DNA from 3 places in the Rhizobium sp. BR 315 genome. Region 1 is predicted to be linked to each of the others. Evidence: riboswitches for the same ligand, from Rfam matches in the RefSeq annotation. Region 1 holds a riboswitch; each other region holds the start of a gene.
What was found. Region 1 has a riboswitch for cobalamin ahead of QD409_RS00940 (ABC transporter substrate-binding protein). Riboswitches for the same ligand answer to the same signal wherever they lie in the genome.
Positions count from the first base shown of each region.

Region 2: it holds a riboswitch for cobalamin, as region 1 does, so the genes downstream of both, nrdH (glutaredoxin-like protein NrdH) here and QD409_RS00940 (ABC transporter substrate-binding protein) in region 1, are expected to answer to the same signal.
Region 3: it holds a riboswitch for cobalamin, as region 1 does, so the genes downstream of both, cobU (bifunctional adenosylcobinamide kinase/adenosylcobinamide-phosphate guanylyltransferase) here and QD409_RS00940 (ABC transporter substrate-binding protein) in region 1, are expected to answer to the same signal.

Region 1 is NZ_JARWKZ010000001.1:188,197-191,470, forward strand. It holds gene QD409_RS00935 (FecCD family ABC transporter permease) at 1-806, opposite strand, end outside; gene QD409_RS00940 (ABC transporter substrate-binding protein) at 808-1,824, opposite strand; cobalamin riboswitch at 1,988-2,245, opposite strand; gene QD409_RS00945 (GGDEF domain-containing protein) at 2,343-3,274, opposite strand, start outside.
Region 2 is NZ_JARWKZ010000007.1:156,686-159,959, forward strand. It holds gene QD409_RS10790 (acyltransferase family protein) at 6-1,151, shown strand; cobalamin riboswitch at 1,268-1,487, shown strand; gene nrdH (glutaredoxin-like protein NrdH) at 1,737-1,958, shown strand; gene nrdI (class Ib ribonucleoside-diphosphate reductase assembly flavoprotein NrdI) at 1,958-2,365, shown strand; gene nrdE (class 1b ribonucleoside-diphosphate reductase subunit alpha) at 2,446-3,274, shown strand, end outside.
Region 3 is NZ_JARWKZ010000018.1:45,934-49,207, forward strand. It holds gene cobW (cobalamin biosynthesis protein CobW) at 1-917, opposite strand, end outside; gene cobU (bifunctional adenosylcobinamide kinase/adenosylcobinamide-phosphate guanylyltransferase) at 923-1,447, opposite strand; cobalamin riboswitch at 1,589-1,986, opposite strand; gene QD409_RS18460 (chloride channel protein) at 2,166-3,274, shown strand, end outside.

The sequences.
Region 1 (3,274 bases):
GAGCCGACAATGCTGACGACCGCCGCGGTCATGAAGGCCGTCGTTCCGAGAAGCACGATCTGCGCGCGGCGCACGGCGATGCCGAGCGAAGCCGCAGCATCGGTTCCGAAGACGAAAGCATCGAGTACGCGGACATGCGCCATGCAGATCACGAAGCCAGTGATGGCGATCGGCCCGGAAAGATAGACATCCGGCCAGCGCACACCGCTCATCGAACCGAGCAGCCAGAACATGACGCCCCTCGCCTGCTCAGCATTGGCCGATGTGGTGACGATATAGGAGGTCAGCGCATTGAAGAGCTGCGAGCCGGCGACGCCGCACAGGATGATGCGCTCGCTTGTGCCGCCGACACCGGCCGCGAGCAGGCCAACAAACAGGAAGGCGACGACCGCACCGATGAAGGCGCCGCTGGAAAGCCCCAGAACCCCATAACCGAGCCCGAGGATCATGATGCAGACCGCCCCGGTGGAGGCACCTGCGGAAATGCCGAGCACATAGGGTTCCGCAAGCGGATTGCGCAGCAGGGCCTGTAGGATCACACCGCTCAGCGCAAGCGACGCTCCGGCGCTTGCCGCAACGAGCGCACGGCTCAAGCGATAATCCCAGACGATGCCCTGATGGATCCGGCTAAGCTCGAAATCCGTTCCGAACAACCGGTTCGATACGGCCTTTGCCGTCGTCGACAACGGGATCGAAATCTCGCCGATCGAGACCGCAAGGCTGATCATGAACGCCAGAAGCACAAACGCAGCCATGGTGAGCGCCAATAGCGCCCACCTCTGCCGTCGTTCTCCAATCAGGCGCATTCTACTCTGCCAGACCGAAGGATCTGATGCCCTTGGCCAATATTTCGATGCCATCGATGGTGCGGATAGTCGGGTTCATCGACTGCGCATCCATCATGACGAAATGCCCGTTCTTGACGGCGTCGAGCTGGCTGGTGACCGGATCCTTCTGAAGGAAGTCGAGCTTGACCTTCGGGTCGTCAGCCGCATAGCGGCGGCGATCCATCGTCGCTATGACGATCACAGCCGGATTGGCCTGCGCGATCGTTTCCCATCCCACAAGCGGCCACTCCTCTTCCGTCGTCACGACATTCTTGGCGCCGAGCGTCTTCAGGATATAGGCCGGCGCGCTGTTCTTGCCGGCGATATAGGCATCGCCGCTGACTTCCTTGCTGGAGAACCAGAACACGATTGGAAGGCCCTTGGCCTTGGCCCCGGCAATCGATGCGACGGCATCCGCCTCGCGTTTCTTCAGATCGGCGACGAGCGCATCGCCGCGATCCCTAACGTCGAAAATCTCAGCGAGTTCGTCGATCTCCTGATAGACGAGATCCATCGTGAACAGCTCCTTGCGCACGCCATCGCCGCCCCCGGCGTTGATCTTGGCGACGCAATCGGTCGGCGCGATATAGGTATTGATGCCGAGCTCGGAAAACTGCTCGCGCTTGCCGACGGCACCTTGCCGGCCGATATGCCATTCGAATTCGGCTGCGACAAAATCTGGCTCTTTGCCCGCGACCGATTCAAAGCTCGGATCATTGTCGGCAAGCCGGGCGATCTTGCTATCGGCCTTAGCATACTTCGGCAGCACCGGACCGACCCATACGGCCGTTCCTGCAATCTTGTCGGCAAGGCCGAGCGAGAACAGGATCTCGGTCATACCCTGGCCGATGGATACGATCTTGCTCGGAGTCTTCTGAAAAGTAACCTGCTGGCCGCAATTGTTGATGGTGAGCGGATATTGGGTCGCCGCAAAGCCGGAGGCGGCAAACCCGGTGAGCCCAAGTGCAAAAGCAATGGTCGTCAAAAAATGGCGCATGAAAGGTCTCGATCGGAATGGGAATCTGGCAGCGTCGGCGCGACAGCGCTCAGACAGGCTGCCGCCGGTTGCGGAGATTCCAATCAAGGCCGAAAAACGCCCGATAATGTCGAAGGCTCAGGTCAATCATTCTCTGTCCTTTCCGAGCATCCCCGCCCGGTTGATTGGATCGTGATCGACGGCAGGTCTCCTGGCTCACGGATATCTGACAATCACCTGCCTTCCCGCGATGCATATTCGCAGTGGCATGGCCCTGAGGCCCTCGGAGGTGAACAGCAAGCTGGTCATTCCGGGATGATCGGCAATCCGCTTACAGTTGCGGGGGCAGCCACGGTCTAGGTCCCTTTTGGGTCGTCCTCACCGTGTTCCCTATTAATCCCCGCGGAGTCTTCCTTGGGGAACCGTCGCATCCAGTTACGCCGGACTGCCCATCCCCGTCAAGAAGACACGGCCGAAACAAAGTCATGAGACGGCATCGCGCCGACCGCCGAAACCGGCAGGGAACTTGCAACGGCACCCTATGCCGTTTCCGCGAGCTCCACGCGATTTCTTCCGGCCGCCTTCGCGCGATAGAGCGCTTTGTCGGCCGCTTCGAGAACTTGTTTGAAATCGACCGACGGCTCGTGGGAACAGGCGATGCCGAAGCTGGCGGTGACATGGATGGCCTCCTGCTCGAACATCAAGACCGTCGTCTCGATATCGGCGCGGATTTTCTCTGCAACGATGCCGGCAGCTCTCATGTCGGTGTTCGGCAACAGGACTACTATTTCCTCGCCGCCGTAGCGGGCGGCTATATCGGTCTTGCGTGCCGTCAGCCGGATCACATCCGCCACCCGCGCCAACACGGTATCGCCGAAGGAATGCCCCCAATTGTCGTTGATCTTCTTGAAGTGATCGATATCGAGCATGATGATCGAAAAGGGAATCCGTCTCGTCCCGGCTTCCTTGCTGCAACGATCCCCTTCGCGCTGCAGGACCCGGCGATTTGGGAGCCTTGTTAGCGGATCTAGCGTGGCTTCGTTCTCGAGCGCGCGCTGAATGCCGATGCGGTAGCTTTCTTTTTCAAGCAGATCCGAGAGCAGCATGACGCCGAGGATGTTGACGGTCGTCACCGGAAGCGTCGCCGAAAGGAGGAGTTCGCGCGCGACCGGCCATGGCAGGAAGACAAGAACGACGAGCGAGGTTGTCGTCGCCAGGCCGAACAGGGCCGAGCGTTTCCATCCGGTGCCGATCAACTGGCGCGGCAACAGCGTCAGAATATATCCTGCGGTCGCAACGATCAGAATGCCGGCGACTCCGGCCACCGCCCCTATCCCGCCAACCATGTAGCGAAACACGCCCATCATGACGGCAGCAACCAGGGTACCAACCGCACCGCCGTAGATCGGCGTCAGAACGAGCAGGATCGAGCGGGCGTCCTGGAACACGCCGGGCATAAATCGAATGGGAT
Region 2 (3,274 bases), on a different contig from region 1:
AAATTATGGAGAGGACGCCGCGTCGATATGATCTAGATTTTGTCAGGGTTGCGGCTTTCATGCTGCTGATCATCTATCATGTCAGCTTGATCTACGACTCGAGAGAGTTCCTGCTGAAGGCACCCCAGACCTTTCCTCTCTTCGACATGATTCATTTATGGACGCATCCCTGGCGAATGTCCCTCCTGTTCATCATTTCGGGCACCGTGACGGGTATCTTGCTGACTCGGCAATCTCCGGATGAGCTGAGGAGTGCGCGTACAAGGCAATTGCTGATACCTTTGCTGCTGGGTCTTCTATTTCTGATACCGCCGCAGATGTATATTTCCCTCAATGCCGGATTGGGCGTTAATATCAGCCTTTATGATGTCTTCTGGCACTACGTGACCTGGACGCCGGTTCAACTGCCGGATGGCGGCTATGTGGAACTCGCAGGAATGCAGCATCTCTGGTATCTCGCCTACCTATGGGTTTATACCGCGCTTCTGACGCTTGCCTTGTCGGCGTGGCCACGGCTGCTGACGAACGCGGGCGACCGGCTGGCGATCTGGCTGACGGGAAAATGGATCCTGATACTCCCCGCCTTGTACTTCGTGCTGCTGAGGCTGGTGCTGCGACCGGCCTTCCCGCCGACGCCCAATATGCTGGACGACTGGTACAGCCATGCCGTCTATGTCACGTCGTTCTTTGTCGCAGCGGCGATGGCGATGCGCAATGACTATTGGGATGCAATCGTCAATATGCGAAGGCCCGCCCTGATCCTGGCAGTGGCAAGCGCGGTGGCTATGACATTGCTCTTTCCAGCCCTGCCAGCAGTCGAGCCTGAAGGGGTGCAGGCGCTGGCGGGAAGAATCCTTGCAGGCACTTTTCAGTGGTGCGCCATTGTCGCCATTCTCGGTTATGCAAAAATCTGGTGCAATTCCGAGAATGCTGTCATCCGTTATCTGAACAGGGCAATCCTGACCTATTACGTACTGCATCAGACGGTCATGCTGCTGATTGCCTATGCTCTGGACCAGATGGGACTGATGTCCGTCTCGTTCTTTATCCCGATCGCCGTTGCCACGCTTGCGATCTGTGCGCTGCTTTATGAGCTGAGGCGGCATCTTGAAGCTTCCTACAAGGCTATGTTTCCGGCCCGTTTTGCCTGATGCAAACTTGCAAGGGAGCCCAGCAGATGCAGGGTTTGGTGGTGCTGCCCACATATTATCAATATTGAAATGGATATCGAGACGGAGAACCAGTTGACGCATCCTCAGCCTTAGATACTATATATAGTGTTCGAGGTTCCTTCGATTCGCAAGGATTGGAGGCTAAGATGGGAATATGGTCGGCGAGCATGATGATCGCCAAGCCGTAGCTGCCCCCGCAACTGTGAGCGGCGAGCGTTCGATCGACATGGCCACTGAGACGCATGCGTCTTGGGAAGGTGAGATTGAGTGCTGCGACCCGCGAGCCAGGAGACCTGCCTCGAGCATAGCGTCCACGGGCGGGGTGTCCGTATGGCGAGCAAGGATTCGTGCGGCACGATTGCCGCCGCCTTCGCTGCCGCAAGTGCCCCGCATAAACAACTTCGGGGTGAATCCATGTTTTCGAGTACCCACAACAGGCTACGGGAATGACGGTCGTCTAAGCGGCCGGCTACCAGTCGCGCCTGCCTCCATTTTCATCTCGCGCTGCGGGCATCGTTCGGTGCCCGAACGCTTTTGCATGCCTATAATATACGAGGATATCTCATGAGCATTACCGTCTACAGCAAGCCCGCCTGCGTCCAGTGCACAGCAACCACGCGCGCGCTCGACCGCCAGGGCATCGATTACACGATCATCGACGTGTCCACCGATAGCGCAGCCTATGAGCTGGTGCAGGGTCTTGGTTATCGTCAGGTCCCCGTCGTTGTCGCCGGCGAGCAGCATTGGGCGGGTTTTCGCCCTGACATGATCAGCGCTCTCGCCTGATGAGCCTTGCAGTGGGCGAGCTCATCTATTTCTCCAGCAGATCTGAAAACACCCATCGCTTTGTTGCCAAGCTCGCATTGCCGGCCGCTCGCATTCCGCTCGGCGCGGGAGAAGAGCTTCGAGCTGCCCATCCCTATGTCCTCATCGTCCCGACCTATTGCGGCGAGGGGGGCAAGGGCGCCGTGCCCAAGCAGGTGATCCGTTTCCTCAACGATGCGGATAACCGTTCGAAAATCCGCGGGGTCATCGCCGCGGGCAACAGCAACTTCGGGGCGACCTACGGTATCGCCGGCGACATTATCTCCACCAAATGCAAGGTGCCGTTTCTATATCGGTTCGAGCTCTTGGGAACGGAGGAGGATGTCGCCAATGTCAGACACGGATTGGAACGATTTTGGACACGTTAACCCCTTCTTTGTCGCGGGATGCAGGCGAGAAGCCGCTAAACGCTTTCTCTCATCCCACAAGCGACCGGCCAGCAAAGGTTATGGAAGCGGCGCTCGACTATCACGCCCTAAACGCCATGCTGAACCTCTATGACGAGCAGGGAAAAATCCAGCTCGACAAGGACCGCATGGCGGCCAAGCAGTATTTCCTTCAACACGTCAATCAGAACACCGTCTTCTTCCATAACCTGCGGGAGAAGCTGGATTACCTGGTGACTGAAGGCTATTACGAGCAGGAGGTGCTGGACCAGTATTCCTTCAATTTCGTGCGCGATCTCTTCGACCATGCCTATGCGAAGAAGTTCCGCTTCCCGACCTTCCTCGGTGCCTTCAAATACTACACCAGCTACACGCTGAAGACTTTTGATGGGAAGCGCTATCTGGAGCGCTATGAAGATCGCATCTGCATGGTGGCGCTCACGCTGGCGCGGGGTAGCGAGCAGCTTGCCCGCGATCTGGTCGACGAGATCATCTCGGGTCGCTTCCAGCCGGCCACACCGACCTTCCTCAACGCCGGCAAGAAACAGCGCGGCGAGCTGGTCTCCTGCTTCCTGCTGCGTGTCGAAGACAATATGGAGTCGATCGGCCGTGCCATCAATTCCGCGCTGCAGCTTTCCAAGCGCGGTGGGGGCGTCGCCCTGTCGCTGACCAACATCCGCGAGGCCGGTGCGCCGATCAAGCACATCGAGAACCAGTCATCCGGCATCATCCCGGTGATGAAGCTGCTCGAGGACTCGTTCTCCTACGCCAATCAGCTTGGCGCCAGGCAGGGTGCGGGTGCGGTCTACCTCAACGCCCATCACCCGGACATCATGCGGTTCCTCGATACCAAGCGCGAGAACGCCGACGAGAAGATCCGCATAAAGACGC
Region 3 (3,274 bases), on a different contig from region 1:
ACAGCCTGCACCTGCAGGCGCATAGGCTTGCCGGGCACATCGACGAAGCCCTTGAGGCGCAAGACGTCATGCTCCACAATCACGCCCTTCAAGGCGTCGATGAAGGCGGCCGGGTCTGCTATCGGGCCAAGCTCGACCACAAAGCTGTCAAATTCGTCGTGATCGTGCGGCGTGCCGTCCTCATGCTCGAGTTCATGATGGGATTTACGGTTGACGATATCGCCCTCGGTACCGATGCCGAGACCAAGCAGGATAGCGGCCGGCACGTCGCCATTCTTCGCTTCGATGATCGTCGGCTTGCGGGCGGTGCGCGAGGCGACCTCGGCGCGGACACGGCCAAGACCATCGACATCGATCAAATCGGTCTTGTTGAGCACGATCAGATCGGCGCAGGTCAGCTGATCTTCGAACAATTCTTCGATCGGGCTTTCGTGATCGAGCGAGTCATCCTCGACGCGGCGGGCTTCGACTGCGTCATGATCGTCAGCGAAACGCCCAGCCGCAACGGCGGCGCTGTCGACCACCGTGATGACGCCATCGACGGTGACGTGGGTGCGAATGTCAGGCCAGTTAAAGGCGGCGACTAGCGGCTGCGGCAACGCAAGGCCCGAGGTTTCGATGACGATGTGATCCGGGCGCGAGTCGCGCTCCAAAAGCTTCGTCATTGTCGGGATGAAATCGTCAGCGACGGTGCAGCAGATACACCCGTTGGTCAGCTCGATGATATCGTCTTCCGTGCAGTTCTCCGCGCCGCAGCCCTTGAGCACGTCGCCGTCGACGCCGAGATCACCGAATTCGTTGATGATCAGCGCGATCTTCTTGCCGCCGGCATTCTGCAGGAGGTTGCGGATCATCGTCGTCTTGCCGGCTCCCAGGAAGCCGGTGATGACGGTGGCGGGAATCTTTTCCTGATTCATATGGATCAACCCTTCATTTTCAGCGGCAAGCCCGCTGCGATAAAATAAACTTCGGCACTCGCCGCCGCGACCATCTGGTGCAGCCGGCCGGCATGATCGCGAAATTCGCGCGCCATGCGATTTTCCGGCACGATTCCAAGACCGACCTCGTTGGACACGAGAACGAGCCGCGCCCGCGCCCTCGGCAGGAATTCCGTGAGAGCGGCAAACTCCGCCGCCATGTCTCGTTCCGCCATCATTAGATTGGTCACCCAGAGCGTCAGGCAGTCCACGAGCACGGCACGCCCGTCGGCGTCGATCGCGGCAAGACGCGCCAAGAGATCGATAGGCTCCTCATGTGTCTGCCAAAGGTCGCCGCGATCGGCACGGTGCTGCGCAATGCGCGCGCGCATCTCATCGTCCCACGCCTGACCTGTCGCCACGTAGTGACGCTCGAGACCCGTGTCCGAAATCAGGGATTCGGCGAATCTGGATTTGCCGGAACGCGCGCCACCGAGGACGAAAATGGCTCGGGAAGTCGAAGAGGACATGCGCTATGCCCGCTCCCGCGCAACAGCGAGGGTCGGCGGCATAAAGCCGATACCGGAAAAGAGGCGTCTACACGCCGAAAACTCGTCTTGCGCCATGACAACCTCCGTGCTGGCAGCGGAACTGACGTCCCAGAACAGGCTCTGCGCCCGGCACGCATGGCAGGTCTCCTGGCTCGCGTATAAGGCGCCGCGACGGGGGCGGACCGAAACCGGTCGCCCCCGATCGTGCGCCAGCGGATCTTTCTCGCCTTCCCGGCAATGCATCATGAAAAGGCGGACGATTCGTAGAATAAGAGGCGTCCAGCCCCGGTAGATCATGATGCCATACCAGTGGCTTTTTCGGTTTGCGGCTGTCCCGCCTGTTCGCCCCATGCGAACCAACGGCGGAATACCCTTCAAACCGAACGAAAGACCCTGACCGCTCTACAGTCGCGGGGTCGGCTGTGATGAGAACGCCCGGCTTGGGTCCGTCCCTTCACATTCCCTTTTCATCCCATGCGGCAGATCGCCGCTTAGGAACCATTCGTTATGCCGATAGTGATTAGGCTTTCGCCTAGTTTAAGTCAATCAAGGGCATCATTGCGACATTCTGCGTTCCACTCGCGAAATCGCTGCAAATTCCCGGGAGAACGCCGGTCTTTTTGCCGTATTTCTTTGATGTTAGGAGTTTATAGAGGTCAAACCCCCACATTCGAATAGAATATATCGTTCGCTCCCCATGTTACAGAAATTCCAACCTCGCCGTCTCGGCGTCTTCTCGGCCCTATTCGATCTTGGTCGATTCAGGGCATTGCTGCGCCGTGGCGAATTAGGGCTTGTGTTTGCCGGTGCGCTGGCGGGCATAGCGTCCGGTTGCGCCGTGACATCGATGAGCTTCATCTCGCGCAAGCTTCACAGCCTTATCTTCGGCATAACCGACTATGAGCGCCTGAGTTCAGCGGCAATGGCGATCCCGGAAAAATCGATACTTCTGATCGCACCGATCGCCGGCGGCATCCTCATGGGGATATTGCTTTATGTGCTGTCGCGCACGCGCAAGAAGCCGATGGTCGACCCGATCGAGGCCAATGCCCTGCATGGCGGCCGCATGTCGCTCACCGACAGTATCCTCGTCGCGGTACAGAACCTGATCTCGAACGGCTTCGGCGCCTCGGTCGGGCTTGAGGCAGGCTATACGCAGCTTGCAGCCGGCATCGCCTCGAAATTCGGCTATAAGATGCAGATGCGCCGCTCAGACCTGCGCATGCTCGTCGGCTGCGGCGCGGCCGGCGCAATCGCCGCTGCGTTCAATGCGCCTTTAACCGGCGCCTTCTACGCCTTCGAGCTCATCATCGGCACCTATTCCATCCTGACACTGACGCCCGTTGTCGTTTCGGCGCTGATCTCGACGATGATCGCAAGGCTGCTTGCCGGCGACGATTTCGCCATCGACATCGATCATTTCGGCGCGATCGTTCCTGCGGATTATCTTCCGGCCGTTTTGCTCGGCGCCTTCTGCGCCGGTATCGGCATCCTGATCATGCAGGGCGTCGCCTGGATCGAGGAATTGGCGCGCAAGAGTTCCATCGCTCCGCCCTTCCGTCCTGCGCTCGGTGGTCTCGTCGTCGGCTTGCTGGCGCTGATCTCGCCGCAGGTCCTGTCCGCCGGACACGGCGCACTGCATCTCAATCTATCCAGCGAGGTGACCCTGGGGGCTCTCGTCGGATTGTTCATCCTGAAATCGCTTGCCTCGGCCGTGTCGATCGGTTCCGGATTCAGAGGCGGCCTGTTCTTCGCCTCGCTGTTCATGGGCGCGCTGCTCGGCAAGATCTTTGCCTATTGTGCACC